2 regions of the Peribacillus sp. B-H-3 genome follow, and region 1 is predicted to be linked to the other one. Evidence: riboswitches for the same ligand, from Rfam matches in the RefSeq annotation. Region 1 holds a riboswitch; the other holds the start of a gene.
The links. A riboswitch is a leader RNA that binds a small molecule or an ion and turns the genes downstream of it on or off. The one in region 1 is predicted to bind S-adenosylmethionine.

Region 1 (16,272 bases):
ATCTTGGTGTGGCAGAAGCGCTCGAGGCAATCAGGGAAGAAATCCGCTCCAAGCATGGAGTTGAATTGGATAGCAGAAGAGATGTGGTTGAAATCATTACGAAGAAGAATGATAGAAACCATATTATGGTGCGGGGAAGCAGGACAAGTGTACATGACATTACTGACCGCATACTCGGGGAGCTTGCAAAAAAACAGTACCGCCACTTGCGTAATGTCTGGCAGAAGAATTCCCAGACTGAAATCTGCTACTTCGTTGGTGGAGGAGCGATTGTACTTAAAGATTATCTAAAGACATTGAATAACAACTTGGATGGCTATAACATTGACTTCTTTGAAGATGAAAAAGAGAGCATCTGGATGATGGCAAATGCTTATTATAAGCTGATCTCAGAATTCGCCAAGAGAAATTCAAGAGCTGCAAAAGCAGATACCAAAAAGGAAGAACAAAAAGCCGGATCTGCTAAATAGGTGATAAAATGAAAAAACCAAATTCTTCAGAAATTCAAAGGGGACAAGCCATCACATTCCGCATCCCCTCTGATGTGCCTGATCATATTTTAAGGCAGCTGCAGAAGTTAAAGGAAAAAGAGAAAAGAAATTTTTCCAGTAAAGTGGCTGAGTATGTTTTAGATGGAGTGGGAAATGAGTCTGTACAGGACAGAGAGATGATTTCCATCCCGCTCCCGCAGAAACTGAATAAATCTCAGCGTGATTGGCTGAAGCATGCCCATTCTGAAGCAATGCTTGGAAGCATCCTTTTTCAGCTGCTGTCAGATCCGCTGAGGGCAACATCTTTGCTTGCATCTTTGAACAGCAGCGCTCTGGAAATTGATGAAGCTCTGTATTTGCAAGACCATTTTCCATCTGTTTCTCCTTCTGAGGCAGAGACAGAGACGGTTACGCAGAAACCGCAAAAAAATAATAATGATCAGGACCTGGACGATTTTGATTGGTCCTCGCTTAATCAGGATTCTTCTGGCAAGTTAGAAGAAGAACAAGAACAGGAAGAAAGCCTGGATGATTTATTAGGTGACTTTCTGGCTCAAATGAATAAATAAAATTTTAAAAAGCGTCTGTTTCCTGCAGACGCTTTTTGTTTTGGCTCTTTTTTATAGATTGTTGTATTTTTCATAAAAAGCGGATTTCTCTTTGAGGAAGAATGGCTATTGGCGGGTTTATTTTAAGGATTTTATAAGGCATTTATGAAGAGATATCTTTGGAATGTGGATGATATTAACATCTTTCTAGTAAAATAAACTCTATTAATCCCCAATTTGGTCCATATCGATGATATAATTGGGGAAGCTTTCATGCTGGAATTTTTCCTGTTTGCCGGTCTTTTAATATTTGCATGCACACGTGCAGGCAAATGGGTACTACATGGAACGATATGCTTGGAGGGTAGTAAAATGAGATTCTTGCCGCTGGTATTAGCGCATGTTACTGCAGATGCCCATGTGGAAAATGATTTTCAGCTATGGCTTTTGCTTGTTTGCAACATCTTTATGGTGATAACTGGATTCATTTTTATTTATAAGCTGTTCAAACAAAGAACTGGGCGGAAATTGGCTATCATCTTCGGAATTTCGCTGATGGTTAACTATGTGCTGGTTTTAATTTTTGGAAGTGCTTTTGATTTGTTAGGCTAGAAAGAATAGGAGGCTGGAATTTTGAAATTCTACCGATTATGGGTTATCGCTTTTTTTCTGAAATTTGCGGGGTCAGCCTGGGATGCTTCTTATCATTTTAAGTATTTATTTGAGAAATACTCTATCCCTCATATTGTTAATTTTGCTGGTTTTGCGATTGGCGCTTTTTTGCTTTTTCAGGAGTGGAGAAAGCTAAAATATATGGACGGCTTATCAAGAAATATTGCTACAATAGGCTATGTTTTATTCCTGATTGGAATCCCTCTGGATTTCAGCTATCACATTGCTTATGGAATTGACCTTACAACATGGAGCCCGACGCATTTTGTTTACTATATAGCCACTGCAATCATGATTGCGGGCGTGTGGCGCGGCTATCACCTCTATACTAAAGGCAATAAGCCTGGATGGAAAACCTATCACACATGGTTTGCTATGTTCCTGCTTGAATGCCTTGTTTTCCCGAACATGCAGCAGGAAAACGGTTCTATTTCTTATGATCAATATATTCATGGCAAATCCATTGCTTCACAGGAGATACTGGATTTGCTGTCTGATCCGGCATCACAGATCTTCGGCGGAATTGCACCATGGTTGTATCCGCTCTATTCAACGGCTGTAGTATCTTTATTCACTGTTTTTGTGATCCGGTATTTCCGGAATTCCCGGATTCCGCTCGCAGCAGCTGCCTTATATATAGGTTTAAGGTTTATCGGCAAGCTGATCTTTTTTGAAGTTGGCTATCCAACGTCATATGTGCCTATTACCCTATTATTCATTCCATTATGCTATTTGCTCATAAAAAAAATTCCTTGGGCAGCAGGATTGGCAGGAAGTATTCTTTACTTCACCGCACTTTACGGCATCTGCCAGTCAGGAGTGCTGATAACGCCGCCGGCAGTTCTGTGGGAGATCATTCCCGTTGCACTTATCGGTGCCATTACACCACTTATCCTGACTTTAAAGCATGGCCAATCCGATCAAGAGAGCCTGCAAGAACAAAATGCAGGCTGAAAAAACCGTTCGCTATAAATGGCGAACGGTTTTTTTGCCTAACAATATTCAGTTACCTCGCGATGAATATCAGCTGGTATAAAAACAAAATGGCAAAAATGTAAACCAGGGGATGGACCTCGCGATACTTCCTTTTGGCAAGTTTCATAATCGGATATGAAATGAATCCAAGTGCGATTCCGTTGGCTATACTTGATGTTAAAGGCATGCTGACAATAACAAGGAAGGCCGGAAATGCTTCATCGAAATCATGCCAGTTAATTTCTGAAATGTTTTTTATCATAAAACTGCCGACAATAATCAGGCTGGGCGCCGTAATGGCCGCGACACCTGAAAGCGCGCCGACCAAAGGGCTGAAAAAGGCGGTTATCAAAAATAATACGGCAACTGTGATGCCAGTCAGACCTGTTTTGCCTCCTGCTGCGACACCAGCAGAGGATTCAACAGTGGCAGCTGTCGGGCTTGTACCAAACATGGCGCCAATGGCCGTACCAATTGAATCAGCAAAAAAGGCGCTTCCTGCCTTCTCTAATTTTTCGTTTTTAAGTAATCCTGCCTGCCGCACGATGCCAAGCAGGGCGCCAGTCGTATCGAAGAGCATGACGAGCAGAAAGGAAAAGACGACTCCATACAGCCCATAATTAATTACATCATTAACAGAAGTGATAGGGTTATAAACGACAATGCCTTCTGGCAAATGAGGCAAAGCAATAATGCCTTTAGTGAAATGCAGCTGTCCTGTAAAGTAAGCAATTGCCCCGGTAATAATCATCCCGATAAACAATGCCCCCTGTACATTTAACGTCATCAGGATAATGGAAATAACTAAACCGATCAGTGTAAGTGCTACCTTTGGGTCGCTGAAATTTCCAAGGGTCACTAAATTAGTCGGATGATCGGCTACGATTCCAGATAAGCGGAGACCGATGAAGGTGATGAATAAGCCGATTCCGGCGCTGATTGCATGCTTTAAGTTATTAGGTATCGCTGCAATGAGCTTTGAACGGAAAGAGGTAAGCGATAAAATTAAGAAAATGATGCCTGTCACGAATACGGCAGAAAACGCAATGGTATATTGAATATGGTGCGTCCCAAGAACAGAGTAGGCGAAGTATGCATTCAATCCCATTGCAGGCGCGATAATAATCGGGTAATTTGCAAAGAAGGCCATGCTCAATGTACCAATTAAGGTAGCGATGATTGTTGCTGAGAAGGCCTGGTTAAAAGGCACGCCAGCGTCTGATAGGATCATTGGGTTGACGACAACCACATAGGCCAGAGTAAGAAATGTCGTAATCCCGGCTAAAACCTCAGTCTTAACCGTTGTTTTTCTTTCTTGAAGTTTGAACATGCTGCCACTCCTTTTAAAATAGAAACCTCCTTGCGTATAGCAAGGAGGAAAACGTTACTCCAAAGCTTGAATATTGTTAGTTTGTTCAAAAATGAAAAATCCTATAAATTATAATCAATTACAGTGAAAAGCACAATAATGTAAAGGCGAAGTGCCATCGATTATCGGCATGTAAACGCTTCAATCCAAAAATAAGTTTTATTCCCGGAAAAAAACGCGTTAAAAGAGATATTTTAAAGGGTGAATTGCTGTTTTCGAAACATTGGACAAACAAGGAAATTTTCAAAAGCAAGCTTATAATGGGAATGTTATACTAGACAAAAATCATTATTAGAATAGGCAGGTACGATATGAAATTTAATCAGCTTGGAATCAGCCCGGCATTTGAAAATATATTGAAAGAACGGGGCATCATGGAACCCACACCCATTCAGGAACAGGCAATTCCTGAAATACTGTCAGGAAAAGATGTTATTGCCAAAGCACAGACTGGAACGGGAAAGACCTTTGCTTTTTTGCTTCCGATATTGGAAAAATGGAATATAGAGTCTTCGTCGATTGAAGCATTGATTGTCACTCCTACCAGGGAGCTTGCCCTGCAGATTACACAAGAACTGAATAACTTTGCAGAGCATATTGATGGCTTTGAGGTCTTGGCGGTTTACGGAGGCCAGGATGTTGAGCGGCAGATGAAAAAGCTTCAGCGCAATATATCTGTGGTGGTTGCCACACCAGGCAGGCTTTTGGATCATGCCAGGAGGGGAACGATTGACTTGTCTCATGTAGAAAAGCTGGTCCTGGATGAAGCAGATCAAATGCTTCATATCGGATTTTTGCCGGAAGTGGAAGAAATTATAGAACAGCTTCCATCTGACAGGCAAACGCTGCTGTTTTCTGCAACAATGCCGGATCAAGTGAAGTCATTGGCACAAAGATTCATGGTCCAGCCGATTACAGTGGCAGTGAAATCTCAGCAGATAACGGTAGAGAAGATCAGGCAGCTGGCAATTGAAACAACAGATCGTGCCAAACAAGATACACTTATTACAGTGATGAATGAAGAACAGCCATTTTTGGCTATTATTTTCTGCAGGACCATAAGGAGAGTATCAAAGCTGAATGAAGCTTTAAAGGGGGCAGGCTATAAATCCGAGGAGCTTCATGGTGACCTTTCCCAGGCAAAAAGAGAGCGTGTCATGAAGAATTTCCGCAATGCTTCCATTCAATATCTGGTAGCGACGGATGTCGCAGCACGCGGCTTGGATGTTGAAGGAATTACACATGTTTTTAATTATGATATCCCTGAGGATGCTGAAAGCTATATCCACAGAATCGGCCGGACTGGGAGAGCCGGTGAGAATGGATTGGCTGTAACTTTTATCGCTACCAAAGACCTTCAGCTTCTGGGTGACATTGAAAAAGGCATTTCCATGAAAATTCCGAGAAGGAAAATAGAAGGCATTCATATGAATCAGCCGGATGAGGTGCAAAAAAAGGCTAGACAGGGATCAGGAGAAAGAGGACGGAAAGAATTCTCCCGTGAAAGCAGCGGAAGCCAGAGAAGCCGGGGCCGCCGCACTGATGGCGATAGTTCCCGTTCAGAATCCCGCAGCGGCCAGCGCAGGGCCGATAAGCGAAATGGCAGTGAGGACCGGAGGAAAAGGCCGGAAACCTCAAGTGCCCGCCCTGAAGGCCGCCGCGGCAGGGAAAGCGGACGATCGGATAGAACCGGAAACGGCCGCAGAGGCAGATAGGATTTTTTTGGCCAGTTAAACGGCGCGTCAGCAGAGATCACCGGAAAAGATTAACAGGGCCACTTTGAAAAAAACATGAATGGAGAGCATGCCTATGAACAAACCATGGCAAGCCGAATATCCGGTTAGTGCTGAAACTGCAAGGAGCATTATTCATCATCAATTTCCTGAGCTTTGTCCAGCGAATGTTACAATACTGGGCAAAGGATTTGATAATACTGTTTTTGGAGTAAATGGCGAATATGTATTCAGGTTTCCGCGCCGTGATATCGCTGTGCCTCTGTTAAGCACAGAAAATAGGCTGCTCCCTGCTCTTGGTCCAGTGCTGCCTCTAAAAATACCCGAGCCCGTTTTTTTTGGAAAGCCTGAAAAAAGTTTCGCTTTTCCTTTTACAGGCTACCGTCTTGTAAAGGGGAAGCTGCCTGTAAATGAATCACACCAGGCACGGGCTGTTTCAGCTAGGAAATTGGCTTATTTTCTAAGAGCTCTTCATGATTTTCCTGAAGAAAGGGCCCGTGCCCTGGGAGTTTTGCCTGATTCTATGGGACGAATTAATATGCAGGTGCGAAAGCAAAAGCTCGCATCCAATATCAAACAACTCTTTGATGCCGGATACACAGATGACGCGAAAATAGCAGGTGAGTACCTGTCTCATGCAGAAACAGTAAATAATAATAGTGGAAATCAATTAGTTCATGGAGACATCCATGTCCGCAATGTCATTTTAGATGAAAAGGGCATGCTTTATGGAATCATAGATTGGGGAGATGTTCATTTAGGAAATGCGGCAGTAGACATTTCCTTTATTTATAGTTATTTTCCTCCAGATGCACGCAAAGAGTTTTTCTCGATTTATGGAGAAATAGATAGGGAAACAGAAATATTAGCACGCTTCAAGTCAGTATATACGCTTATTAACCTGTTCCTTTACGGCCATGATCAAGAAGATGATCATCTTATTGCACTGGCCAGAAAAGGACTGAAGCTGTCAATGCTTGATTGAAACATAACTCGGCGGATGCCGGGTTTTTTTGTTGGCTGTTTTCCGCTTCAATAAATCAAAATTTAAGATATGGCAGCCTTCGCAAAATACAGGGAAGCGGTATGTAGTCTTTCCGTGCTTTTTAATAGTATAGAAAAAGGCGTATTCGCTTACAAATACGCCTCAAGCCTTATGTGAAAATATGGCCTGAGCTCATTATGAAAAAGGGGAAAGGCAGGTAAACTTGGAGTATAGATTGAAAGGAGGAATATATAAATGAAAAAATTCGGATTAGCAGCTGCGGGGGTTATCGCGGCGATAATTTTGCTGGCGAATGTTGGCCCGCTGGCTGGTTTGGCAATAAGCCTGGTGATTTTATATTTTGTGTTCAAACAGTTTATTAAAGCAGAATCCGCATGGGGAAAGGTAATTTGGGCAATTATTTCCCTCGTTGCACTTTCTGGAGCGATAGCCAACATCCCATCTGTTATTGGCATTGCCGCTGCCCTTGTTCTGTATTTTGTTTATAAGAAATGGAATGAAACAAAAAGTGAGCAAGTTAGCGGAGAAAAAGATCCTTTTATTAATTTTGAGAAACAATGGGCGGATTTAAATAAAAACTAATGTGATAAGGGAGAGAAAAAATATGAACGTATTTACAAGAATAAAAGAGACAATTGCTGCTGATTTTCATGAACTTCTGGATCAAAAGGAAAAGAAGAATCCTCTTGCTGTCTTGAATCAATATATGCGCCAAAGTGAACAGGAAACAGAAAAGGTGCGCAAGCTTGTAGAACGCCAATACCAGCTGAAGGAAGAGTTTACACGGGAATTGGCATATGCGCTTAATTTGGCCGATAAACGGAAGCATCAGGCAGAGGTAGCTGCCAAGGCCGGGGAAACCGGGCTGCAGGAGTTTGCTGAGCGTGAAATGGATCAATACGAAAAGCGTGCAGAGCGATTAAAAACGGCACTTCATGATGCAGAGAATCAGCTGCAGGAGCTTGAACAGAAATACGAAGAAATGAAGCATAAATTAAAAGACATGAACATCAAACGCCTGGAACTGATGGGGCGCGAGAATGCTGCTAGAGCTCATTATAAAATCAATAGCGTGCTGGATACAGAAAGCAATGCGGAAAAGCCATTTATGCGGTTTGAAGAAATGGGACAATATCTGGAGAGGCTCGAAGATACGGTTAATTCTTCTTATCACCATCAAACCATTGACGGCAGAATCGCCCGCCTTGAAAAGGAATTGAAAAATAAAGAAACCCATTCTATTTCTTAAAGCAATCGTGGTATTCTTAAAGGGGCGCAGATTTCTGCGCCTCTTTGAAATATATGCAGCAATAAAAAAGCAGTATCAGCGAAGGGAGAGGCCCTGTGATGAATAGACATAGAACAGAGTGGATTGGCTGGGTTTTTTTAACTGGCATTGTACTGCTATTTTTAGAATTAGTATTTTTTGATGGGGATTTATTCATTTCACTTCCTCTATCCTTCGGGTGCTTATACCTTGGCAAAAAAAAGTATCATCGTGCAATAGGGAAAATGCTGTTTTGGATAGGTCTATTCAGTACGGTTGTAATTGTGCTGCAGATGATTGTCTTTAAATTTTTTATTTTAGCTATTCTTGCTTATCTTTTATACACTTTTTATCAATCGAAAAAGAATCCGGATCATATCAATCCGGTACTGATAGAGTCTAAGAATTGCGGCCAGGAGCCGCTGATCAAGAAGAATTCTCTTTTTGAAAACAAGCTGTTCGGAGGCAGGAAGACGCCTGACCATGTTTATGAATGGAATGATGTGAACATACAGACCGGGATTGGTGATACTGTCATTGATCTGAGCAATACAATTCTTCCTAAAGGAGACACCTTCATTTCCATCCGGGGTATTGCGGGAAATGTCCGCATTTTAGTTCCATATGATATGGAAGTGAGCATTCACCACTCTGTCATTGCTGGAAGTACGTCGGTTTTCAATAACCAGGACAGAAAAATTTTTAATAGTATTCTTTCCTTCCAGACACCTGGATTTAATGAGGCAGAACAGAAAATTGCCATCATCACCTCATTGCTTATCGGAGATTTAGAGGTGAAGCGGATATGAGCATTCTTATCCGGCAGATTATCAGGAGTGCGGCCATTTCTTTCGCTATGTCGATCCTATTGCCTTCGCTTGTGTTTTTTATATATCCGCTGTCCGATTGGTCACTGTTATGGAACAGGAAAATCATGAATTTCCCATTTGCGCTCTTTTTGCCGATTACCAGTGTTATTCTTGGTGTCCTCTATGGAGCCATTTCGGGTGTTTACTGGAAAAGGCAGCTTGCTGAAGTGGGGGATGAGTTATATAAAATATCACAAGGCTCTGCATCTTCCTTTGAAGGAAACACACAAGTCCAGGAGTTTGCCAGAATTTCAGCACAGCTTGAAAATGTGCGCCGGCATATCGCTGAACGGGCCAAATCGGTTCAAAAGCTGTCCAATGAAAAAGTGAAAGATCAGGAAAAATATATTCAGGAAATTATTTCGCAGGAAAGAAACCGCCTGGCAAGGGAGCTCCATGATTCAGTCAGCCAGCAGCTGTTTGCCGCCTCGATGCTCATGTCAGCCATAACCGAAAGCAGGCAGGATACTGACAGCAATGAAATGAAGCAGCTTAAGCTAACAGAGAGTGTCATTCATCAGTCACAGCTTGAAATGCGGGCACTTCTCCTTCATTTGCGCCCGGTGCCGCTAAGAGGCAAATCCCTGCAAGAGGGCATTACCTCATTGCTTGGGGAGCTCGTTCAAAAAGTTCCGATGAAAATCACATGGAAGATAGAGCCTGTTTCCATGGACAGGGGGATAGAGGATCATTTATTCCGCATTCTTCAGGAGTCTGTTTCCAATACCCTAAGGCATGCCAAAGCTTCATCACTTGAGGTTTCATTAATATCAAGAGACGGCCTGATTATCTTTATAATTGCAGATGACGGCTGCGGCTTCCGCTCAGAAAACTCCAAAGCAGGTTCTTATGGGCTTCATAATATGCAGGAGCGTGCAGCGGAAATTGGCGGCACAATGAAAATAGTCAGTGTGATCAATAAAGGAACAAGGCTCGAAGTAAAAGTGCCATTAATTTCTACAGGAGGTGAAGATATTGATTAAAGTATTGCTTGTAGATGATCATGAAATGGTAAGAATAGGGGTATCTTCTTATTTATCTATGCAGGCTGATATAGAAGTGATCGGCGAGGCAGATGATGGCGGTGCAGCAGTCAGGCTGGCACTTGAACTGCGGCCGGATATTATATTAATGGATCTTGTCATGAAAGAAATGGACGGGATTGAGGCAACCAGATTGATTATTGAAAAATGGCCGGAAGCAAAAATCATTATTGTCACAAGTTTTCTGGATGATGAAAAGGTGTACCCAGCTCTTGAAGCAGGAGCTTACAGCTATATGCTGAAAACCTCCAGGGCAAGTGATATAGCAGAGGCAGTGCGTTCTACCTACCATGGCCATTCCGTGCTGGAACCGGAAGTTACAGGCAAAATGATGAAAAAAATGAGAACACCAGCTGTGCGGCTTCTCCATGAACAGCTCACAAACAGGGAAATGGAAATTTTGCTGCTGATAGCACAGGGGAAAACCAATCAGGAAATCGCAGACGAACTATATATCGCCCTGAAAACCGCAAAGGTGCATGTTAGCAATATTTTGAGCAAACTGGAAGTGCAGGATCGCACACAGGCCGTCATTTATGCATTCAAGCATGCACTGGTGAAATAACAGGGAAAACTGGAGACTCTTTATAAAAGGCGGTCTCTTACATAAAATGAAGATTCTCTAAGCGGAAATATATTACCCGCTATAGCAGGATGAAAACGAAACAGGCTTTGACAAAAATGGAGGATAGGATATGGAAGACAACACTTATTATACTGACATCCTTCAAATAGGCTCTCTTTTAAACCATGCGGGAATACCCTATGAATTTACCGGGGCTTCAGCACTATTGCTGCAGGGGGTCATTCTGGAGGATGAAGATAAAATAACCGTAAGCGTACAATGGGATCTGCTTCAGCAGGCATATAGCCTTTTTGAAACCTTCCAGCCTTCTCAACTCGTGAAAACGCCGGAAAAGGCAGAGTTTCATCTTAAGATCAACCATATCGAAGCGGTAATAAGCTTCTTTTACAATACCACTGTTAAAACGGATCCATACCGGATAGCCATTCCGCATGGCGGCGAAGAGATCTGGTGCCGTTCACTTTACAGCCATTTATATGATAAAGAAATGAATAGATTCAGCAGCAGCATCCACGCCCATCTATTGAAGCAGCAGCAGGGGTTCACCGAGCATAATGAGCAGGCCTGGAACCAGAATAATTATCTGGCGCTTATTAACAGGTACGGACGCCCGGAAGATATGGCAGAAAAAATCAGGCAGAACCCTGCTTGGAGGCTGCATCCCTTCTATAAGTATTTAGGTGAACTTAATGGAAAGAAAGTAGCCCATTTGATGGGGTCAAATGGAGTGAAAGCAGCAGCACTGGCATTACTGGGTGCAGAGGTTACGGTGGCTGATTTTTCAAAAGAAAATAAAGCATTCGCAGAAGAACTGGCTGCTTCCTGCGGGGTCGATATAAACTATATCGTTTCAGATGTTCTTTCGCTGCCTCAAGCAGAGCTTGGCGGAAAATATGATCTTGTTTTAATGGAGCTTGGCGTTCTGCATTATGTAATCGACCTCCAGCCGTTAGCAGAGGTTATCGGGGGCTTGCTGAAGAAGGGCGGAAGGTTTGTCCTTCATGAGTTTCATCCTATTTCGACAAAGCTGATTTCATCTTCAGGAAAAAAACATAAAGTAACCGGCAATTATTTTGATCCAGAGATAGAAAATAATAGAGTGGCATTTACCAAGCATATGCCCGAGCAAGAGCAGGAAAGCCTGTCAAATGTTGTCCAAAGAAAATGGTCCATGGGCGAGCTGATTACGGCTATTGGCCAATCAGGGCTTGTTATTAAGGTGCTGGAGGAGGAGCCGAATCATAAAATCCACGATATCGGGCTTCCAAAAACCTACACACTTGTCTGTGAAAAAACATATTAATGTATTATTGAAAATTATCTAACAATAAAGTTGACGGATTACCAAGTTTCGTAGTAGGATTAATTTATGTAAAAATTGAATAGTACTTATCGAGAGAGGTGGAGGGACTGGCCCTTTGAAGCCCGGCAGCCGCTGACATAGTCAGAATGGTGCCAATTCCAGCAGAGTCATGCACTCTGGCAGATAAGCAGGGGATAAATCGAAACTTCTTCTTATCGGGGGAAGTTTTTTTGTTTGTTTTCTTTTATTCAAGATGCAGGCAGAATTGACTGGAAAAGGAGATAGAGAGATGAAATTTGGATTTTGGCTACCCATCTTTGGCGGATGGCTTCGGAATGTAGATAATGAAAACATGCCGCCAACTTTTGAATATGCAAAGACTGTCATCCAGGCTGCAGAACAGTGGGGATATGATACGACATTGATTGCCGAACTTTACTTGAATGATATAAAAGGGCCTGAACAAGACTCCCTTGAGGCCTGGACTACAGCAGCAGGGCTTGCTGCAGTGACCGAAAAAATTGAAATTATGACCGCAGTCAGGCCTGGATTCCATAATCCGGCTGTTACAGCAAAAATGGCGGCGAATATCGATCAGATCAGCAATGGCCGATTCACGCTGAATATTGTTTCTGCCTGGTGGGAGGAAGAGGCTCGCCAGTATGGGGGGATCTTTACGGCCCATGACGAACGATATGACCGCACGGAAGAATTCATTGATGTTATTAAGGGCTTATGGAAAGAAGATACCTTTTCCTATAAGGGAAAGTACTATGATATCAAAGACGCCCATTTAAACCCAAAACCGGTGCAGCGGCCTAATCCAATCCTATATGCCGGCGGTGAAAGTGAACGCGGTAAGCAGGTGATAACTGAAAAATGTGACGCATATGTGATGCACGGCGGAACAGTTGAAGAAATCAGCGCTAAAATTCGAGGAATGAAGGAAAGACGGGCAGAAGCCGGAAAACAGCCATTCTCTTCTTTTGGACTGGCCGCCTATGTTATCTGCAGGGACAGTGAAGAAGAAGCACAGGAAGAACTTAAGAGAATTACGGATGTAAAAGAATCAAACGCATATGCCGGATATAATGATTTCGTCAATAAATCGCAGCTTGAGCAGCAGGTCAAGCTTTATGATTATTCTGTTTCCAACAGGGGATTGCGCCCGAACCTGATTGGAACTCCAGAACAGATTGCAGATCGTATCATTGAATTTGAAGAAGCGGGAATAGATTTGCTTTTGCTTCAGTTTTCACCGCAGCTGGAAGAAATGGAGCGTTTCGCGAAAAAGGTAAAACCGCTTGTGGAGAAAAAACGCCAAAAAACAAAAGCCTGACGGTCAAGTTTTGAGCTATATAACAGGAGGCTATAATAATGAGCAAAATATACATCATTCACGAAAACAGCGAATGGACAGAGCATCTGACAAACAGATTGAATGAACTGAACCTGTCTTATGAAGAGTGGCATCTTGACCACGGACTGGTGGATTTATCCCAGGAGCCGCCGGAGGGCGTATTTTACAGCAGGATGAGCGCTTCTTCCCATACAAGGGGTCACCGTTTTGCGCCTGAGCTTACCGAGGCAGTCTTGGCATGGCTTGAGCAACACGGACGGAAGGTCCTGAACGGCAGCCGGGCTCTCCGATTGGAAGTGAGCAAGGCCAATCAGTACACCGCGCTTGCCAGCCACGGCATTAAAACACCTAAAACCATAGCGGCAGCCGGGAGAGATATGATTATAGAAGCAGCCGGGAAATTGGGTGCAGAATCTTTTATCACCAAGCATAACCGTGCCGGAAAGGGACTTGGTGTTCAGCTGTTCCATTCCATTGATGCACTGAAGCAATATGTGGATGGCCCTGATTTTGAAGAACCGGTCGATGGCATTACACTGATTCAGGAATATATCAAATCCCCTGAGCCATATATCACCCGCTGTGAATTTGTTGGCGGAAAATTTGTGTATGCTGTCCGTGTCGACACTTCTGAGGGCTTTGAGCTGTGCCCGGCGGACGCATGCCAGATTGGCGATTTATTCTGCCCTGTTGGGGAGGAAGTTCCTGAAAAGCCTAAGTTCCAAGTTATTGAAGACTTCCGGGAGCCCATTATCGAGCAATACGAAACTTTCCTGAAAGAAAATCAAATTGCTGTTGCCGGGATTGAATTTATCAGAAACAGTGAAGGGGAAATCTTCACATATGACATTAATACAAATACAAATTATAACAGCGATGCAGAAAAAGCGGCAGGGAAATTTGGCATGCTGGAATTAGCCAGGCTATTGGGTAAAGAACTGAAAATAGTTGAACCAGCCCGTTTATAAGATATAAATTCTGCTATAACAAAAACCATCTTTGGAGCACCCAAAGATGGTTTTTGTTATAGCAGTTAAGGCTATAAAAGAGTCAGCTTTGGGCTTCATTCGCCCAATCTTCCACGTTCCATACCTTTGTCACCCAATCCTCATAGAAGTCAGGCTCATGGCAGACAAGGACAATAGTGCCTTTATAGGCTTTCATGGCGCGCTTAAGCTCTTCTTTAGCTACAATATCCAAGTGGTTGGTCGGCTCGTCAAACAAAAGCCAGTTGCTTTCTGTCAGCATTAGCTTACATAAGCGGACCTTTGCCTGTTCACCTCCGCTCAGCTGGTTCAGCGGGCGGGTTATGTGATCATTTTTCAAGCCGACCCTTGCAAGGATTCCTCTTACCTGAGGCTGCTCCAGACTCGGGAATGCATTCCAAATTTCGTCAAGCGGCGTGGTGCCTGCAGCTTTTACTTCCTGTTCAAAATAAGAAGGGAAAAGGAAATCGCCAAGGATGACCTTGCCGCTAATGGGCTTGATTTTTCCTAGTATGGTTTTTAATAGAGTGGACTTTCCGACACCGTTGCTTCCGACGACTGCAATTTTGTCGCCGCGCTCAATCGTTGTTGTAAGCTTAGGGAAAAGCGGGCGGTCATATCCAATTTCCAATGCTTCCCCCTCGAACACAAACCTGCTGCTTCCGCGTGACTCTTTAAAATCAAAGGTAGGCTTCATGGCCGTTTCCGGACGGTCGATCCGTTCGATTTTCTCAAGCTGCTTCTGCCTGCTCTTTGCCCGGCCCGTTGTTGAATAGCGTGCCTTATTTTTAGCTATGAAATCCTCCTGCTTCTTGATGAATTCCTGCTGTTTTTCATATGCATGGATATGCTGATTTTTATTGATTTCAGCTAATTCCAGGAACTTTTCATAGGTAGCTGTATAACGAGTCAGCTTGGAGAATTCGAGATGAAAGATGACGTCAACTACGCCATTCATAAACTCCGTGTCGTGGGAAATTAAAAGATAGGCATGCGGATATTCCTTCAAATAGCTGCTTAGCCAGCGGATATGCTCGACATCCAGATAGTTGGTAGGCTCATCTAATAAAAGGACCTCAGGCTGCTCCAATAAAAGCTTGGCGAGCAGAACCTTAGTCCGCTGCCCGCCGCTAAGAGCAGAAACATCGCGGTCAAGTCCAATGGCATCCAGACCAAGTCCGCGTGCAGCTTCTTCTACCTTGATATCAAGATTGTAAAAGCCGCCTGCTTCCAGCTTGTCCTGAATGACACCCATCTGTTCCAAGAGCTCTTCAAGCTCTTCGGGAGAAGCCGTCCCCATTTTCTCTGTGACTTCATTCAGGGCCTTTTCTTCTTCAAACAGCGGAAGAAAGGCATCTCTTAAAACATCACGGATGGTCTTTCCCTTCGTAAGCACGGTATGCTGATCCAAGTATCCGTATACGACGCCCGGAGTCCATTCCATCCGCCCTGTATCATGAATTAAATGTCCGGTTATGATATTCATTAAAGTAGACTTGCCGACGCCATTCGCACCGACCAGGCCAACATGTTCACCAGCCATTAAACGAAAGGAAACATCCTTGAACAATGTACGGTCGCCGAAGCTATGGCCCAATTTATCTATAGAAAGTAAGCTCATTATTTGTGAACCTCCAATATTTATTAAAACATCCATAGTCCATCTTACTAAAATCCGTGATAGATTGCTATCCTTGCTTGCCGGCTCGCCCAAAAATATCAGAAACAGCACGGAAGCACCAATCGACAAATTTCTCGGGAAATAATTTTTGAATCATAAGCTTTGTAAATGTGAATTGCTGATTACTGAGGTACGCTTGGCGACGAGGAGCTCGTCGGGCTGCCCCCGGAAAGGAAGCTTCTGGAGCGGAAATCAGCAGACAAGTTTAACAGAGCCAAAAGTTATTGAGAGCCATGTATGTTCCGTCCCATATCGTCGCTCTCCAAAGCAATTTATGAGATAATGGAAGGGAACAAACATTTCTTGCATTTCAGGAAATTGAAAGGATGTTATGATGAGTAAAACACTTATACTGGCTGAAAAACCTTCAGTCGGAAGAGATA
Region 2 (16,272 bases), 1.9 Mb from region 1:
AAATATTGCAGGGAATAATGCTTCAGTGAAGATCTTGATTCCTGCAGGTGTGGAGCCGCATGATTGGGAGCCATCGACAAAGGATTTAATCGATATACAAAACGCCGATGTTTTTATATATAACGGAGCATCCATGGAAAATTGGGTGAATAAGGTCCTGGAGTCCATTAATCAAAAAAACCTTACAGTCATTGAAGCAAGTAAGGGCCTTCCGCTTGCTGACGGAAAGGGAGAAGGAGACAGCAATGTCCAGTCGCTTGATCCTCATGTGTGGCTCGATCCTGCCCTGGCAAAAAAAGAAGCAGAACATATTTATAGAGGGCTAGTAAAAAAAGATCCGGCACATAAAAAAGATTATCAAAAAAATTATCTGTCATTCAGCAAAAAACTGGATGTGCTCGATGCTAACTTTAAAAAGACAGCCAAACATGCTAAAAGAAAAGAATTTGTTACCCAGCACACAGCGTTTTCATATTTAGCTAAACAATATGGTCTAAAGCAAATTGCAGTAGCAGGACTGTCGCCAGATCAGGAGCCCTCCTTGAAGGGCCTTGAGGAAATTGCCAATGAAGTTCAAAAACGCCATATAAAAACTGTGTTTTTTGAAACGCTCACAAGTCCGAAGGTCGCACACACACTCGCCAAGGAAGTTCATGCTAAAACAGATGTGCTGAATCCTTTGGAAGGTTTAACAGATAAAGAGCAAAAACAAGGCCTGGACTATATTGCCGTCATGGAAAAAAACAGAAAGGCATTAGAGCATGCCTTAAATGAATGAAATGTGAGCGGAAACCATTCCAGAAGGTTTCCGCTCACATTTTTTTTATATACAAACAAGAATTTGCCTTTCAAACAGCCCTTTTTTGGCAACACAGCGGTCTGAAATTTTAAAGCCTGCTTCAGCTGCCATATTGTCAATATTATCAATGGTGATGATAACAGCTTTAGCGGCTATTTTTCGTGCATGCTGCAAAATGGATAATTGTGATTCGGGTGTCGCATGTGTATAGAGATTGTACGGCATATCAATAATAGCAGCATCGAAATACTCATGGATTTCTGAGATGGGCCCTGTTGTCACATCCCCAGTTAATCCAAAATAAGCAATGTTTTCCCGTGAGCCATTTGTGACTAATGGATTTATGTCCCGTCCAACAATATCAATGCCCATGGACAGTGCCTCTACTAAAACGGTTCCGATTCCGCAGCATGGATCAATCGCTTTTTTGCCTGCAGGATGAGGAACGGCAATGTTGGCGGCTGCCCTGGCTACACGGGTGCTTAGCGCTGTAGAATATTCTCTGGGCTTTTTTAAATGGCGCAGCCAAACAGCTTCACTTTTCGTATATTTACCGAGATACCAGCGGCCTTCAAAGACACCGACACCAAAAATTTGCATGGGCTTGCTGAGATCTGCATTTCCGTTGATCCGCCAGCCGACATCTCGTTCAATTTTCAAACGTTCCTGGTATTCTATTTTTTTTTCTCTATCAAGATCATTGATTTTGATGAAAACCACCCTGAAAGTTTCGTCGTGCATATATATAGTTTCTGCATGCAAAAGAATGTCTGACAGTGTTTCTCCTTCAAATAGTATTTCAATTCTTTCCTTCATAAATGGGCTTCTGCTCGGATCAATTTTAACATTGCTTTTAATGACATTCTTTTGACTATCATGCCCGAAAAAAGAGCGCATCTCTAAGTGGCATAGAGACCTTTCTTCTGCATTGCAGACATAGGTATATATATAATCATGGCTGTTCTCAAGTTTATCCAAAGTAATTTCATCCTTTTTACATGTTTTCTTTAAAAGTACTGCTGATTTCTTTTCGCTGACTAACTAGTACTATACGTTATAACAGTATAGCAGACCAATACAAGCTTGTATGCAAAGTATGGAGGAATGAGCAGGGGCCGCAATGAAAAAACAGTACTTAAAATACATAGACGGCCATGTTTACCAAGATTCTAAAAAAGACAGCAGAAGCTGGTGGAAGAAACAGTGCCCTAAGAGAATTAAGATATAAAAAAAGCCGTAATTGTTCCAGAAATATGGAATATTTACGGCTTTTTTGCATGCTATTTTTTTGAACTGCTATTTCCGTCAATCGGTATGGAAATGAGCTGATTGGAGCCCATGGCATTCGGCATTTTCCCATCCCATTTTTCAATCCAGCTATTTTGAATAACTTCCTTGCTGATTGACTTTTTAATTGTTTCATTATATTCAGCAATTGCTTTTGCCTGTATTTGTTTTTTCTGAGCTTCTGCTTTGGCAATCTTAAGCTCAATCTGCTTTCTTTCTAATTCCTGTGCTGCTTCCACCCGCTTATCAATGGCTGCCTGTGTCGATTTATCAGGTTTTGGTACACCAAGTGTTAGATTGTCTACAGAAAAGCCCAGCCGCCCAATATCCTCAGAAAATATTTTCTGCACATTTACGGCCGCTTCAGACGATTTCTCTCCGTATGTATCGATGACAGAATACTTTGCGATTGCTTTCCGTCCTGCATCCCATAGTCTTGTTCTTAGGTAAGATTGTTCTATTTGCTCCACATCTATCGGGCCGAATTTGTTAAAAACGCCTACCACCTTGTCAGGCTGGATATTGTAATTATATGCAAAATCAATGGTTACATTTTTTCCATCAGATGTAGCGACTTGAATATCCCTGTAATTTACTGTCTGCATTCTGACAGGATAAACAGTAACCTTATCGAACAGCCCTACTAAGTGCCAGCCTTGGCCAAGCGTTTTATCTTGTACGCCGCCATTTGGGCTGTATACAACACCAACATACCCGTTTGGGATTTTCTGGATAAACAATGCGGTAACTCCCAGCGCAAGGACTAAAGCGACAGCAACAATGATTCCGCCAAGTGCTTTGCGGTTTAATCCTTTTTTATTTTTCGTTTCCATTTTTGTCCTCCTCTAAATTTTTTTTCATCTTCTTTGCTGTATCCCCGACTTTTGTGAAAGCAGGAGAAATGATCAGCCAAGCTCCCAAACATAACAGCAAAACAACAATTATTGAGCCAATCAGCACCTTCAATGAAATCGCCCCCCACTATCATTCTTGCATTAAATGGAAAAAAAGTCATTAGCATTAGAAAATTGATAATAAATGGACAGGAGTCACTAAAGATAATTATGGCTAGATTAAGAGATATGCAGAGGACATTTATTTATGTGAGGAAATCACAGAAATACAGTGGCATGGGTTACTTGTAATGGTTTACAGAAAAAACACTGAGTCAGCAAAAAAACCAAATGACAATGTTCAGTAGCGAACAAGAAGGAAGAATGGGAATTATCGAAAATTTCCAAAATTACTATATTATCAAAGTTTTGATTGAAATTGTGAATTCTACCTTCTATAATAGTGAAGTAAAGGTTTACATACTGTTTTGACGCATAATAAGGGTGAAACATTAAGAATATTCTGAGATAAAACATTAATCATTTATATCTCAGAATAATAAATGTAATTTTCTGAAATTCGATATCCCTTAAAAAGTAATTATGGGCGGTATATTGCCTTATACATACTACGTTAAAAAGGAGCTGCAAAATGAGGAAATTTTTAATTTTGTTTTCAGCATTTATGATGGCTATTGGTTTAATGGCTTGTTCTTCGGGGGATGAAGGAAATTCCGGCAAAAAGAAATCTTCTGCAGACAGCGCTGCAGATCAGCAAAAAGTGAAAAAATCACTTGTTCATCTTTACTCTGAGCTAGCGAACGCTATTAACAGCAAGGATGCTGACTTGAATACATACGAAGCATCAGGAGATAAATCTGATGCAAAGATGAAAACAAGCGCACAAGTCTCTGCAGCAGCTGTTGCTGAAGAACTGAAAAAAATAAAAATACCGGCTGAATTAAAAAATCAAAGCAATGATTTAGAAGCAGCTATTAAAGATTTTACAGATTCTTATCAAACTAAAGCAGACGAGCTTAAAAAATCTGCACCCGCGCTTGATGGAGCAAATGCAACATTCACAAAGGGCGAGGATAAAATGGGCAAAGTATTTGAAGATGCAAAGCTGCTTAAGCCAAGCTTGAATAAAGAAGTAAACGGCTGATTATAAAGCTTAAAAAATCCTGGTGCATCCGGGATTTTTTTTTGCCATCTTGTTATTAATCGTGCAGATGGCAGTATTCGTAAGCGAACTAACTTGTGGGATTTCAAATAGACTGCCAGCTTCTGGGTGTTAATGGTGCCGGAAATGATCTCAATTGGACATAGGGCTATTTTTTGAATAAACTGAATATTAAGTGAGATTTCTCAGGTTTATATGCATAAATGAAAAATACAATTAAGCTGAAAGCAGGGGAGAAGGATATGGAAAAAGCATTGGTACTTGGCGGCACACGTTTTTTTGGAAAGCGGCTAGTAAGCGCTCTTTTGGAAAAAGGAGTGGATGTTACGGTTGCCACAAGGGGTAAAAGCAAAATTTCTTTTGGAGATAAAGTTAAAACTATTTCCTTTGACAGAAATGATGAAAACAGCTTTTTCAGTGCCTTCAAGGATGGCAAGTGGGATGTTGTTTTTGATCAGATTTGCTATACAGCTAAAGATGCCAGGGAAGCAATCAGTGTTTTTGCTGATAAAACAGAACAGTACATATTCACGTCTTCCATGTCAGTGTATGAGTTTTCAGAAGAAATGCTTTCTGAAGGTGATTTTGATCCTTATCATTATAATATTCCGCAAGAACACCAAGATGTTTCTTATGGCGAAGGTAAGAGGCAGGCAGAATCGGTGTTTTGCCAGGAAGCCCCATTCAAAACCGTTTGTGTCAGGTTTCCTATTGTACAGGGAATGAACGATTATACAAATCGGCTAACCTTTCATATTGAAAGAATTGAGGCAGGGAAAGAGATATATTTCAGTAATCCTGAAGCCGCTATTTCTTTCATAACAGAAGAAGAGGCTGGGGAATTTCTATGCTGGGCCGCAAATGCTGGGATTGAAGGCCCAATTAATGCAGTTTCAAACGGCCATCTTACACTAAGGGAAATGCTGGGGCTTATCGAAAACGAAACTGGAAAAAGCTTCATTTTTGCAGATGAAAAAAATCAAGATAATGAATCACCTTATAATTTACCTGTTACATGGGTAATGAGCAATAAAAAAGCAAAAGAACTAGGATTTGCATTTACTGATGTCAATGTGTGGCTGCCGGGGCTAATTCATGATGTGCACCGAAAATAAATAAGTACATGAAAAAAGCCTGATTTCTCAAAAAAAAGGAGATTTCCGGCTTTTTTTAGGCTCTTTTTTTATAGATTGCTGTTATTTGAGGAGTTCTTTGATGCGATTGCATTTTAAATTCGGGTCTATGGTGCAGAAATCAGCCGCCCTGTTGCAGCAGAAAAATTGTATGAAAACAGCCTTTTTATATAAAGGCCAACAAGGAAATCGCAGCAGCCTCGCGGTTTATGAAGGCTATTTTTGAGTAGTAAAATTTACAGAATAAAAAGTCCTGCCAAAAAGTATTGACAGATGAATGCCGTGCTTTTATTATAAGGAATGTAAAAGCGCATACTAAGAAATTCCAAAAAGCAAAGGGGTAAAATATAATGGCATTCGAGTTAGTCTTTAATATTATATATATGCTTTTTTCTTCTAACAAAGATAAAAAGAAATAATATAATACGGGATTTTCTCCTCAAACAATCAAGACAAAGAGAATGAAGATCAAAGAAAGCAAATCTTTATTCTTTACTTAGTGAAGATGTTTTCCCTTTGCTGCCGCTTTCAAGAAAAGCAAAAACATAAGAATTTACTGCTCCATAATTTCATACCGGCTTATCAAGAGAGGCGGAGGGACTAGGCCCTGTGAAACCTCGGCAGCGGACTCCTTTATAGAGTACTGTGCCAATTCCAGCAAGCGTATGCTTGAAAGATAAGAAGAGAATATCATTGTGCATCCGCCTCTTCTTACATTTTGTAAGAAGAGGCTTTTATTTTGGCACCAAGACTGCATTACATGTAATACAGAGAAAGGAGCTGGAAACTCTATGGCTAACCAAACAGCAGAAGCGAGGAAAAGCTGTTTGATTGATACCTTGATCAATCATGGAATATATAAGAAAAACAACGTACATTTATTTCAGCTGACACTTTTGGAACTCGAAGATGAATATGCTAATATTATTGGGAAAAGTGCAGAATAACGGGCTCAATGGGAACATGCCTGTTTTACTGTACCACTATAAGTTGGCACAGTAATAAATGTTGTGTTTTCAGTAAATTGGAACCCTGCATGTAGAGATGTGGAAGTGTTTTTGCAGGAATTCAGTTATTTAACGCGCGTTCCTCCTATGTTTTTGACTCCTTAAGGCCTCGTTGAACCAATTCCCATTACTCCCCGCCACTTGTCATATTTCTTGGGATAGCCTAATAGGTCAGTTATTTCAGCAATTCTATTCCTTCTTTTCCCGTCGTTTATGGCAAGACAGATTCAACAAGGTTAAATCAACACAGGTTAATCTGTGTAGGCAAGAGCAATTAAACTAAATGGAAGAGGTGTATTAAATAATATCCAAGGAATGAAAGCAAGAGGGATCCTATTAAACCAGCTGCGAAAGAAGGAAGCCCTAACCGCTTGAATGCTGAGAGATCAACACTAAGACCGAGACCTGCCATTGCCATTGCAATAAGCATATAAGCCGCCAAAACAGCAAACCTTGATATATAATCAGAAAAAATCCCTAATGTATGGACGGAGCTTGCGGCTATAAAGCCGATAATAAACCATGGTACAGGGAGTTTTCTCCAGTCTCTTTTACTCTGTTCAGGAGCTTTGCTTTTCATAAAAAATCCGATCAGAAGAGCAACAGGAACGAGTAATGCTACCCTGGTCAGTTTAACGATGACAGCTAAATCTACAGCATTCTTTCCCGCAGGGGCGGCTGCAGCAATAACATGGGCAATTTCGTGCAGAGTGCTGCCGGCAAATATTCCATAAGCATGAGGTGAGAGGCCTAGTACTGGATAAAGTAAGGTATAAATCAAAGTAAAAATGGTGCCTAAAATGGCAACAGTAGCTGCTGCTATGGCAGTTACCTCATCTTTTGCTTTAATTTGGGCCGCGATTGCAACTACTGCAGCAGCACCGCATATGGCTGTTCCGCAAGCAGTCAGTACGGCAAGCTCCTTCCCGGCTTTGAACCACCGTGACAGCGAGTATACAGCGGCTAGCGTGAAAGCAATATGTATTGCAGCAAGTAAGAACACCATTGGCCCTGCATGCAGGATATCTGCCAGGTTTAATCTCATGCCGAGCAGAATGATTCCGGTCCGGAGCAATTTTTTGCTTGAAAAATTGGTCCCTGCTCTAATATTTGGAGGAACTGCAGCGGACGCCCTCCAGAGGACCCCAATCAGTATGCTAATGACTAATTGTCCTAATATACTCAAAAATGGAAGCTGCGATAAGTATTTCGCAGCTATGGCAATAAACAGGGTTAGCCCTATACCCAGGAAAAAACCTGAGGTGCTTCGGCCGTATAATTTTTTCAATAGTGTCCACTCCAAACAGATGTTTATAAGTATACTGTAAACGTATTAGTATCATAAGTTAAATATATTTAATCTATAGTAATCATTAAAAAAACTAATGATAAAATAAAATGAAGGGAGGAACTGCAATGATTACAGAATCCATGAAGGTTTTTACAGCTGTGGTTGAACTAAGGAATTTTTCCAGGGCTGCAGAGCTTTTGAATTTATCTCAGCCAAGTGTCAGTGTTCATATTAAAAACCTTGAACATGAAATGGGCGCCAAGTTAATTCAGCGTTCACCAAAGCGTGTCCAAATGACAGAAGCAGGTGAAATTCTGTATAAGCATGCCAAACAAATTCTTTTCCTTCATCAGCAGGCGAAAAAGGAAATAGATGATCTGACAAACCAGGTGACAGGAATGATTAGAGTTGGAGCTAGCTTTACCATCGGAGAATATATACTTCCGAAGATTGTTGCTGAATACACCGGGCAATATCCCAATGTAGATTTTGAAATCAGTATTTCAAATACAGAGGAAGTACTTAACGGAGTGCGTGAGAGCTTATTGGATTTGGGGCTGATTGAAGGTGATTCTTCTTATGATGATATCGAAAAAGAGTTTTTCCTCGATGATGAAATGGTTTTGCTGCTTCCTTCCGCACACCCTTTGTCGCAAAAAAAGGTAATTGAAAAGAAACTTCTTCAAAACCAGATTTGGATAATGAGAGAACAAGGTTCAGGAACGAGGACCTTCACAGACAGATTTATAGAGGAAAATAATATTACTGTGCAGCGGTGCTTCATTTTCAGCAGCAGCCAGGGAGTTAAAGAGGCGGTTATGGCTGGTCTGGGCATTTCTCTGCTATCCCGCTGGACAGTAGGCAGAGAGCTGGAAATGGGAGAGTTGAATATTTGCCGGGTTAAAGGCTGCCCTTTAAATCGGCATTTGTCCTTTGTGCGGCATAAGAAGCATGCACCCTCCAAAGCGATGGAAATGTTCAGGGAAAAAGTATTTAATTTGACATTATAAGTGCATAACTTTCCTATATTCAAATGTTTTTCCTTATGGTATCGTCAGTTAGAATCATTTTCCATATTTTAAATGATCCCATGTATTTTATTTAAACAATACAGTAATAAAGCCAATTATCCTTGCTGACTGGATCTTAACTTGGTTTGTCAAATCTGCAGTATTTGTAGGATTAAGACTGGTTTTCGATATCAAAAAGAAGAAAGCAAGGTAATAGCGGCTTCCATGTATGCTATAGTTTCAGGGTAATAATTATTTTAGAGTTGGAGAATGATTGCTGCTAAAAACATTCAGTATCTATAGGAGTTTTAACTATGAAAAAAATGTCTCAAAAAGTGGCTGCCTCAGCGATAGCTGCATCTATATTTTTTGCAGGGGGGGCTGTGGTAAAGCCTGCTGATGCTTCTGCAGCAGCTGTTTCAGCTTCGAAGTATCAAAATGTAATAAATACGTTCGCTGCTCATTATGCAAAAATTCTGCATAAAGTCGAAAGCTATAAAACCAGGCTGAACCCTGCAAAAACTGAAAAAGAGGCTGATAGCATTTATGGTGAATACATGAATTATCTGGACAAAGCAATAGACGACGAGTCAGACTTAATTGGATTGAATCATGATCTGCAGAAAATGGACGGCTATTTGTATGACACCTTGGTTACCATCTACAACCTTGAAGTGGACACAATTAATTATCTGCAAAAAGATTTATCAAAAGAAGAATATAAAAAAGCAAATGATAAAGCAGTTGCCTTTATAACAAAGCAAGACAGCTTGTTTAAAAAAGAGGCAAATATATATAAAGTAAAGCATCATATAAATTTCAGCAAAGATATGAAATATTTGCTTGACGATGAAACTGCAAGTACACCTCCGGTTAAAAATACCTATACCGTTAAAAAAGGGGACTCCCTGTATCAGATTGCAAAAAAATATCATACAACCTCTGCATAACTAAAGAAGCTCAATTCCCTTAAAAGCGATGCTCTTAAGATTGGACAGGTATTAAAGGTTCCAGTCCAGCCTGCGGCAGTAAAGACATATATCGTAAAAAAAGGGGACACCCTAAATGCAATCAGCAAAAAAGTGCATGTATCAGTTGCAGCTTTAATCAAAATAAATTCATTGAGAAATGATCATTTATCCATAGGACAGGTTTTAAAATTAAGATAAAAGGCTGAATACTACCAAAAATCAACTGGACATGGATTCTTCCATGTCCAGTTGATTTTTATTAATTAATACCCAGACCAGCACACCGCACCAATAATGATCAAAAGAATGAACAATACCACGATAAGTGCAAATCCGCTTCCATAACCGCCAGTTGCTACTGGAGCAGTATACCCATATCCGCATCCGCCAAAGCACATAATAAATTCCTCCTAATAAGTTTTTGAAGAATGCCTTATGCAATTCCTCCATATACCCTATGTCAGAAACAGAGATCCGGTTTGGACGGTGACCTATTTTTTATTTTTTTCAGTGTTTTATTTAGAAGGATAAAAGGTGCAGAAGGCTGCTGAAGCGGCTATACTGGATGTATCAGTTTTTTCAGCGCTGATATTTAAATTGCACTTGAAAAGTGGCAGGCGGCTATGCAGCGGCATAGCGGATGCCGGAAGCGGAAATAAACAGGCAAGATCCACAAATCCATAAAAAAAATCCTGTATAGAAATATGCAAATTTGAAGGAGTTAGTATGAATTTAAAGAAATTATTAGCAAAAGGGTATGCAGTGAGCATTTTTTCAATTGTTGTATTTGGCCTGATTTCTATTTTTGTTCATGGAGATAAGGTAAAAGGGTTTGATGATTCCATTATTTCCTTCGTCCAGGGATTCGAAGCACCAAGGCTGACTGGGATCATGAAATTCTTTTCCTGGATTGGATCTACTGAAATCGTCGCGATTCTTTCCATCCTGATTTTATTAGTATTATATAAGTTTCTGCACCATAGGCTTGAACTAATTCTGTTTATTGCAGTCATTGGCGGCACAGCTGTGCTGAATCAGGTTTTGAAAATGTTATTTCATCGTTCCCGTCCAAGCCTGCATAGACTTGCGGATGCCCAGGGCTTTAGTTTTCCAAGCGGTCATAGCATGGAGGCTGTAGCTCTGTATGGTATTCTGGCATTTTTGCTTTGGCGGCATATTCCTTCTGCATGGGGAAGGAGAATTCTTGTTTTCCTCAGTATTTGTATGATATTAGCAATTGGCATCAGCAGAATCTATCTGGGTGTCCACTATCCAAGTGATGTAATAGGCGCCTATTTTGCCAGCATTTTTTGGCTTACTGTTTCTATTTGGATCTTTCAAAGATATAAAGATCGTCAAGCGGGAATTAAGAACAAAGAAATTGAGTGATATTAAAGAGAAGATACCTATCTACATAGGCTTACAGACATCCAAATATTTTATTTAAGATTCCTCTTGTCTCTGGTTTAAGAGCAATAAGCAGTGATTGTTGATAATTATACTGACCGGAATAAAATCAGCCGTGGCCATTAAGCTGATAGAATTGGGAATTACCTTCGGAGACCTGAAAACGTTCAAGACAGTGCAAGATGCGCTGGAAAATATTAAGCAGATGCAGGGCAATAACTGATGATATTTTGAAGGTTTGCAGCATGAAAAAGCCTCCCGCTCCCGGAGGCTTTTTGCCGTTTTAAACACTGTTAAAATTAAGCTCTAAAGGCGGAGAACTCAGGTGGCGTTCCGCCGGGCCTCCTGACAGCTTGTATAATGCACTTGTCCGGATGTAAAGCTAATCCCTCAGGAGCCGTACATGTTCCAATCTGCCATGCATTTTAACAAAGCCTATAGGGCAGATGTTACATCGTTCAGCCTCAAAACTCAGCCCCTTTCGCTTAAGGTTTATGCAGAAAGCTTTGTTGATGGGGCTGGAGCTGCTTTTGGTGTTATCCGTTTATAAAAGACAATGCCGCTGGCAAGCAGTGCCATTCCAAGTATGAAGGTTTTAAGATCCGCTGTACCTGCATAGATGACCCAAAGGGAGTAAATGGTTGATAATCCGGCAATGATTCCATCCTGTATTCTGCTTTTTAGGGTGTGATAGGTTTCACCAGTCACCACCAGCTTCAGCTGAAAGACCGAAGAAATAAAATAAGGAACCAGGTAAGATAGGGTTGCAATGATAATAATAAAATCAAAGGCGGAAGAAATCGTATTGGATACGGTAGAAAAAATAAACAACTGGCCCAAAATGTTATTAACCACTAATGCGAATACAGGAATCCCCTTTTTATTCACTTTCATAAAAGCCGGCAAAAACAATCCTTGGCGAGCTGCCTGATATGGCACCTCTGCACTCAGCATCACCCAGCCGATGATTGAGCCGAATAAGCTGATTAATCCGATGCCAGCAAGCACTTTTCCGCCCAAAGGACCGCAAATGGCAGTCATTGCATCAATCAGCGGCTTATTGGAGGATACAAGCACATCATTTTGCAAAACACCCATAACTAGCGTGCTGATGCCAATGTAAATAGCAAGGGCAACAAGCATGCCAAGTGTTGTGGCTCTTTTAACATCCAATTGCCTTTTGGCGCGGGATGCAAAAACAACGGCAGATTCCACTCCGATGAATGCCCAAAGTGTTTTGACGGCCGCATGGTTGATTTGACCGAATATCCCGACTTCATGTCCATTTTCACCCGTTATTGGAGCGGCAAATGGAGTTAAATTAGCTTTTTGGAAGGCAAATAGTCCGATAATAATGAAAAGAAGAAATCCCGCTACCTTTGCTGCTGTTGCCAGGAAGTTAAGTTTTCCAGCTGTTTCAAGCCCTTTTAAAATGATGAAGTGAACTCCCCATAACAGGATGGTGCAGACTGCAAAAGTTATGGCATTTCCGGTCTTAAGCGTGAAGCTTCCTATTGTGAATAAAGCTTTCTGATTGACCATGACTGGAAAGAACGTGCTCAGATAGCCGGCAAATGTGGTGACAATGGCAACATTTCCTGCCCAGTTTCCAATCCAATAACCCCATGAAGACATAAAGCCTGATAGGGTTGATGCTTGAGAACCAGGCTTGAAAAGTTCCTTTGCATAAATTTGGGGGCCCCCGGATAAATCAGGCTTTCTAATAGCAAGGTTTCCAAATACAAGGGCTGTCATTAGCACGCCTAACCCAGTAATCAGCCATGCAGACATAACTCCGGCAGGGCTTGCTGCTTCGCTCAAGGATCGGGGCAGCATAAATATGCCTGAACCCACCATATTTCCGATAACAAGAGCTGATAAAATCCAAAAACCAAGTTTTTTATTATTCATTTTGCTTCTCCCTTTCTAGTTGTTTTTATAGTAATCAGCAGGAGATTTATGTTTTTTGTTCAAATAGTATAGTATGTGGTTTAAATGTGTGAGAATTTATTCATTTACCTGTAATAATATACGGCGATAATGCTTTTAAGTCAATGGAAATATTTTAGTTTGGCAGAGTGATGAAGGAATGTCCGGGATATTGGCTGAGAGTTGCAGGGCCAGAGGATTGGCACCTCAATAAGCAGATATGTTAGAATGAATTTACATATTAGAGGTGATATGATGAATGTAGTAAATATGGATAAGCAATTGCAAAGAATAACAGAAAGCATTTTAAGTAAAAAAGCAGAACTTGCACTGCAGCGGAAAAATGATAATACAGGAACATACACTGTAAATGAAGCCTTGAAAAAATGGAGAGAAAATTTAATAGAAATATATGCAAATTCTATTTATAAAGATAAGCAAGATACATTTGAACAGCTGAAAAAGTGGGGAGACAATGTTGTCCATCTGCTGGTTGACATGCAGCTGCCGCTGGATTTAGCCATAGAAGAGGTACGGTATTACCGGAAAACCATTGGTGAAATTATAAAAGATGAATCGATTGCCTGCCAATTTGATTTAGAATCTTTTTTTAATAATATTTCCAGGTTTGATTCAGTTGTAGACCAGGCTGTACACTGGCTGAGCCTTTCTTATGCCAGGAGCCATGCTGCAAGCTTGATTGTGGCCGAAAAAGCAGTTTATGAGCTTTCCATCCCGCTAGTAAGGGTCACTGAGGAAATTGGTGTTCTTCCTCTTGTGGGGGACTTGGATACCAGAAGAGCTCAGCAGCTAATGGAGCGGGCCTTAGCGCTTGGTACAGAATACAATTTAAAGGTCATCATCATTGATCTATCAGGCGTTGCTATTATCGATACCATGGTTGCCGACCAGATTTTTAAAGTCATCGCATCCCTGAAGCTTGTTGGAATTTCAGCAAGATTAACAGGAATCCGTCCAGAGATTGCACAAACCATGGTGAATCTGGGCATTGACTTCAAGGATATCCATACCTTTTCCAGTCTGCATCTTGCTGTTAAAGATATTATTACAATACAAGAATAAAATATATTAAAAAGCTGACATATTCCCTGTCAGCTTTTTTGTTTATCAAAAACGCATTGATAATCCTGCTATCTAATGGAGCACAATCCTTCGCCGGTTCAATTTAAAATGAGGCAGGGGAGCCGTGAGCCTCTCCATCATAAATATGGCCTAAAGCGCAATTCAGCTATAAGGATTTATAGTTAAGTATGATTCATAAATATTTCAACAGACGGCCGAATAGGATGTAATAACAGATTTTTTCAATTCAGGAAAGCAGGTATCGAGAGATGAAGGGGAAAATACATCGGTGCAATTGCCAGCAGCTGTGGTCGGTACAAACCAGAAAATCTAAAATTACAGCAAAATCGGTGCTTCTTCAAGGTGAATGGCTTACTGAAGTGAAACCTTGGAGAACATCTAACCCAAAAGGCTTTGTTTCGACGCCTTACAGTGTAAATATTATAATAAATCCTGCGAAAGAACTGCTGGAAAATTTCGAACAAGAGGAAAAGCTGTTATATGATAGGCAAAGAGTCCGGTTTAACCTGACAGCAGGAGAGCATTTATATTTTGCCAGTGACGGATCCTGCTATGTGCTGAAAATCAGGACAACTTGAAGTGCTGTTGTTTCATCGAAACAGCAGGCCGAATTTGGACTATTTTAAAACCGGCCTGCTTTTGTTTTTATTTTTCAACATATTTCAAAAATTCTTTCACTGCCCTTAAATATTCTTCATTTTCCTCAAGATATGGCATATGTGCGCTTTTTTCAAAAACATGGAATTGTGATCCTTCCACAAGTGTATGGTAATACGCCGTAGATTCTGGTGTTGCTTCATCATATCTTCCGCAGGTAAATAGTGCAGGTATACTGATTTCATGAAGCTTTGTTGTTACATCAAAGTGTTTGAGTGTGCCTGTCGGGGAAAATTCTGAAGATCCCCACATGCTTGTATACACCTCATTGTTCGATCCTTCAGAGCTTTTCTTTAAAACTGCCGGCCATGGTGATATCCGGCATACAAATTCCTGGTAATAAGCTTTCATCGCTTTTTTGTATTCTTCTGATTCTGTTGTCCCGTGTTCTTCACAGTGTGCGAGGGTATTCGTAATTTCAGCAGGCAGCTCTTTTAGCAGCCGGTCAGCATCGCTTTTCCAAAGTTTTGCGCTTAGGCAGGGGCTGGAGAAGATGACACTTTGGACTGCTGCTGGCTTTCGTTCTAATAAATAAGCAGCGGCAAGCATTGTACCCCATGAGTGGCCTAGAAGGTGGACTTGAGGGAAACCGAGAAAAGTAATGACACAATCAAGCTCCTCGATAAATCGGTTCAGATTCCATAACTCAGGCTCTGAAGGCCGATCTGAATTCCCGGACCCCAGTTGATCATAATATATAACAGGTCTATCTGCAGTGATTGCATCAAGGGCAGTCAGCGGATCATGTACAGAACCAGGTCCGCCGTGGAGAACCAAAAGAGGAGTACTGCTGCTGTTTCCACCGGCTATACGATACCAGACTTTGCCCCCTGGTACTTCAATAAATCCAACATCAATATTCATAATATCCGCTCCTTTGCCTTTTTTCATTTTGCTTCGGCACTCCATTGCCCCATGAGTACCACTCATTTTCATACATATTAGTTCAATGTCTAAAATTTGCCTTCACAAGCTGAAGTGTTTTTTCTTGGCTATTTCTCAGGTTTTCGATTCCGTCAAATAAAGGTTGTTAGAAGTACAGGTTTGTGTAAAGGGTGTTTCATAATTGAATTATGTAAACTTGTTGTTCACCCTAGATATGTAAATGTTCTCTTCTATCATAACAGGGAAAACTTTAAGAAGACAAGCAGGAGAGGGCATGTAAAATCCAGCTGTTTTTGAATTGAAAAGAAACTAAAAAATAAAAAAGAAAAAGTATTTGGCGGGCAGGATATTTTATTCTGATTACACCGCATTATACTTTTTCTTATAGCCTTGACGCACCGCGGTTAAATCCGTGAGCTTTGCTGCGGAAGACGATATCTTAAATCTGACGTTAAAAATACACCAACTGGAGGAAGGGTTTTGCTTGATTGAGCTAAAAGTTTTTTTCCAGCCTCAGGATAAAGTTTTGTATTGACATCAGCCGAAGCCACCCATGTGCCAGATTGCCCTGCTTGAGGCGATGGGTGCTTCATGACGAGGCGGCCGCTTAAGAGAAAATGGCGGGTACTGATAGGAGCGTCATCAAACATGGTAAGATTTCCTGTGAAGAAAGCATATGGAGAATTAAACGTAATCTGAAGAGCTCCTTCATTCCAATATCCTTCTATGGGCTGGGGTTTACCGCGAAAATTGATTGTGCCGCTTACCTTACGGCC

Region 2: linked by a shared signal. The riboswitch ahead of ACN6MY_RS15010 (Fur-regulated basic protein FbpA) and the one ahead of ACN6MY_RS01215 (LLM class flavin-dependent oxidoreductase) in region 1 are both predicted to bind S-adenosylmethionine.

What each region holds. Positions count from the first base shown of each region.
Region 1 covers NZ_CP183879.1:272,105-288,376, reverse strand. Annotated here, with positions in the region: gene ACN6MY_RS01280 (ParM/StbA family protein) at 1-470, shown strand, start outside; gene ACN6MY_RS01275 (hypothetical protein) at 479-1,060, shown strand; gene ACN6MY_RS01270 (hypothetical protein) at 1,412-1,651, shown strand; gene ACN6MY_RS01265 (hypothetical protein) at 1,673-2,665, shown strand; gene ACN6MY_RS01260 (NCS2 family permease) at 2,718-4,016, opposite strand; gene ACN6MY_RS01255 (DEAD/DEAH box helicase) at 4,367-5,770, shown strand; gene ACN6MY_RS01250 (phosphotransferase) at 5,865-6,773, shown strand; gene ACN6MY_RS01245 (flagellar basal body rod protein) at 7,029-7,376, shown strand; gene ACN6MY_RS01240 (PspA/IM30 family protein) at 7,399-8,043, shown strand; gene liaF (cell wall-active antibiotics response protein LiaF) at 8,142-8,870, shown strand; gene ACN6MY_RS01230 (sensor histidine kinase) at 8,867-9,913, shown strand; gene ACN6MY_RS01225 (response regulator) at 9,906-10,538, shown strand; gene ACN6MY_RS01220 (class I SAM-dependent methyltransferase) at 10,669-11,862, shown strand; SAM riboswitch class I at 11,946-12,052, shown strand; gene ACN6MY_RS01215 (LLM class flavin-dependent oxidoreductase) at 12,152-13,201, shown strand; gene ACN6MY_RS01210 (ATP-grasp domain-containing protein) at 13,240-14,190, shown strand; gene ACN6MY_RS01205 (ABC-F family ATP-binding cassette domain-containing protein) at 14,273-15,829, opposite strand; gene ACN6MY_RS01200 (DNA topoisomerase III) at 16,224-16,272, shown strand, end outside.
Region 2 covers NZ_CP183879.1:3,001,789-3,018,060, reverse strand. Annotated here, with positions in the region: gene ACN6MY_RS15040 (metal ABC transporter substrate-binding protein) at 1-778, shown strand, start outside; gene ACN6MY_RS15035 (TRM11 family SAM-dependent methyltransferase) at 824-1,777, opposite strand; gene ACN6MY_RS15030 (prohibitin family protein) at 2,080-2,919, opposite strand; gene ACN6MY_RS15025 (hypothetical protein) at 2,903-3,052, opposite strand; gene ACN6MY_RS15020 (hypothetical protein) at 3,572-4,084, shown strand; gene ACN6MY_RS15015 (NAD-dependent epimerase/dehydratase family protein) at 4,345-5,217, shown strand; SAM riboswitch class I at 5,812-5,918, shown strand; gene ACN6MY_RS15010 (Fur-regulated basic protein FbpA) at 6,027-6,182, shown strand; gene ACN6MY_RS15005 (YeiH family protein) at 6,517-7,545, opposite strand; gene ACN6MY_RS15000 (LysR family transcriptional regulator) at 7,659-8,543, shown strand; gene ACN6MY_RS14995 (LysM peptidoglycan-binding domain-containing protein) at 8,858-9,493, shown strand; gene ACN6MY_RS14990 (YjcZ family sporulation protein) at 9,778-9,912, opposite strand; gene ACN6MY_RS14985 (phosphatase PAP2 family protein) at 10,241-10,903, shown strand; gene ACN6MY_RS14980 (amino acid permease) at 11,414-12,832, opposite strand; gene ACN6MY_RS14975 (STAS domain-containing protein) at 13,079-13,933, shown strand; gene ACN6MY_RS14970 (hypothetical protein) at 14,203-14,532, shown strand; gene ACN6MY_RS14965 (proline iminopeptidase-family hydrolase) at 14,600-15,475, opposite strand; gene ACN6MY_RS14960 (hypothetical protein) at 15,901-16,272, opposite strand, start outside.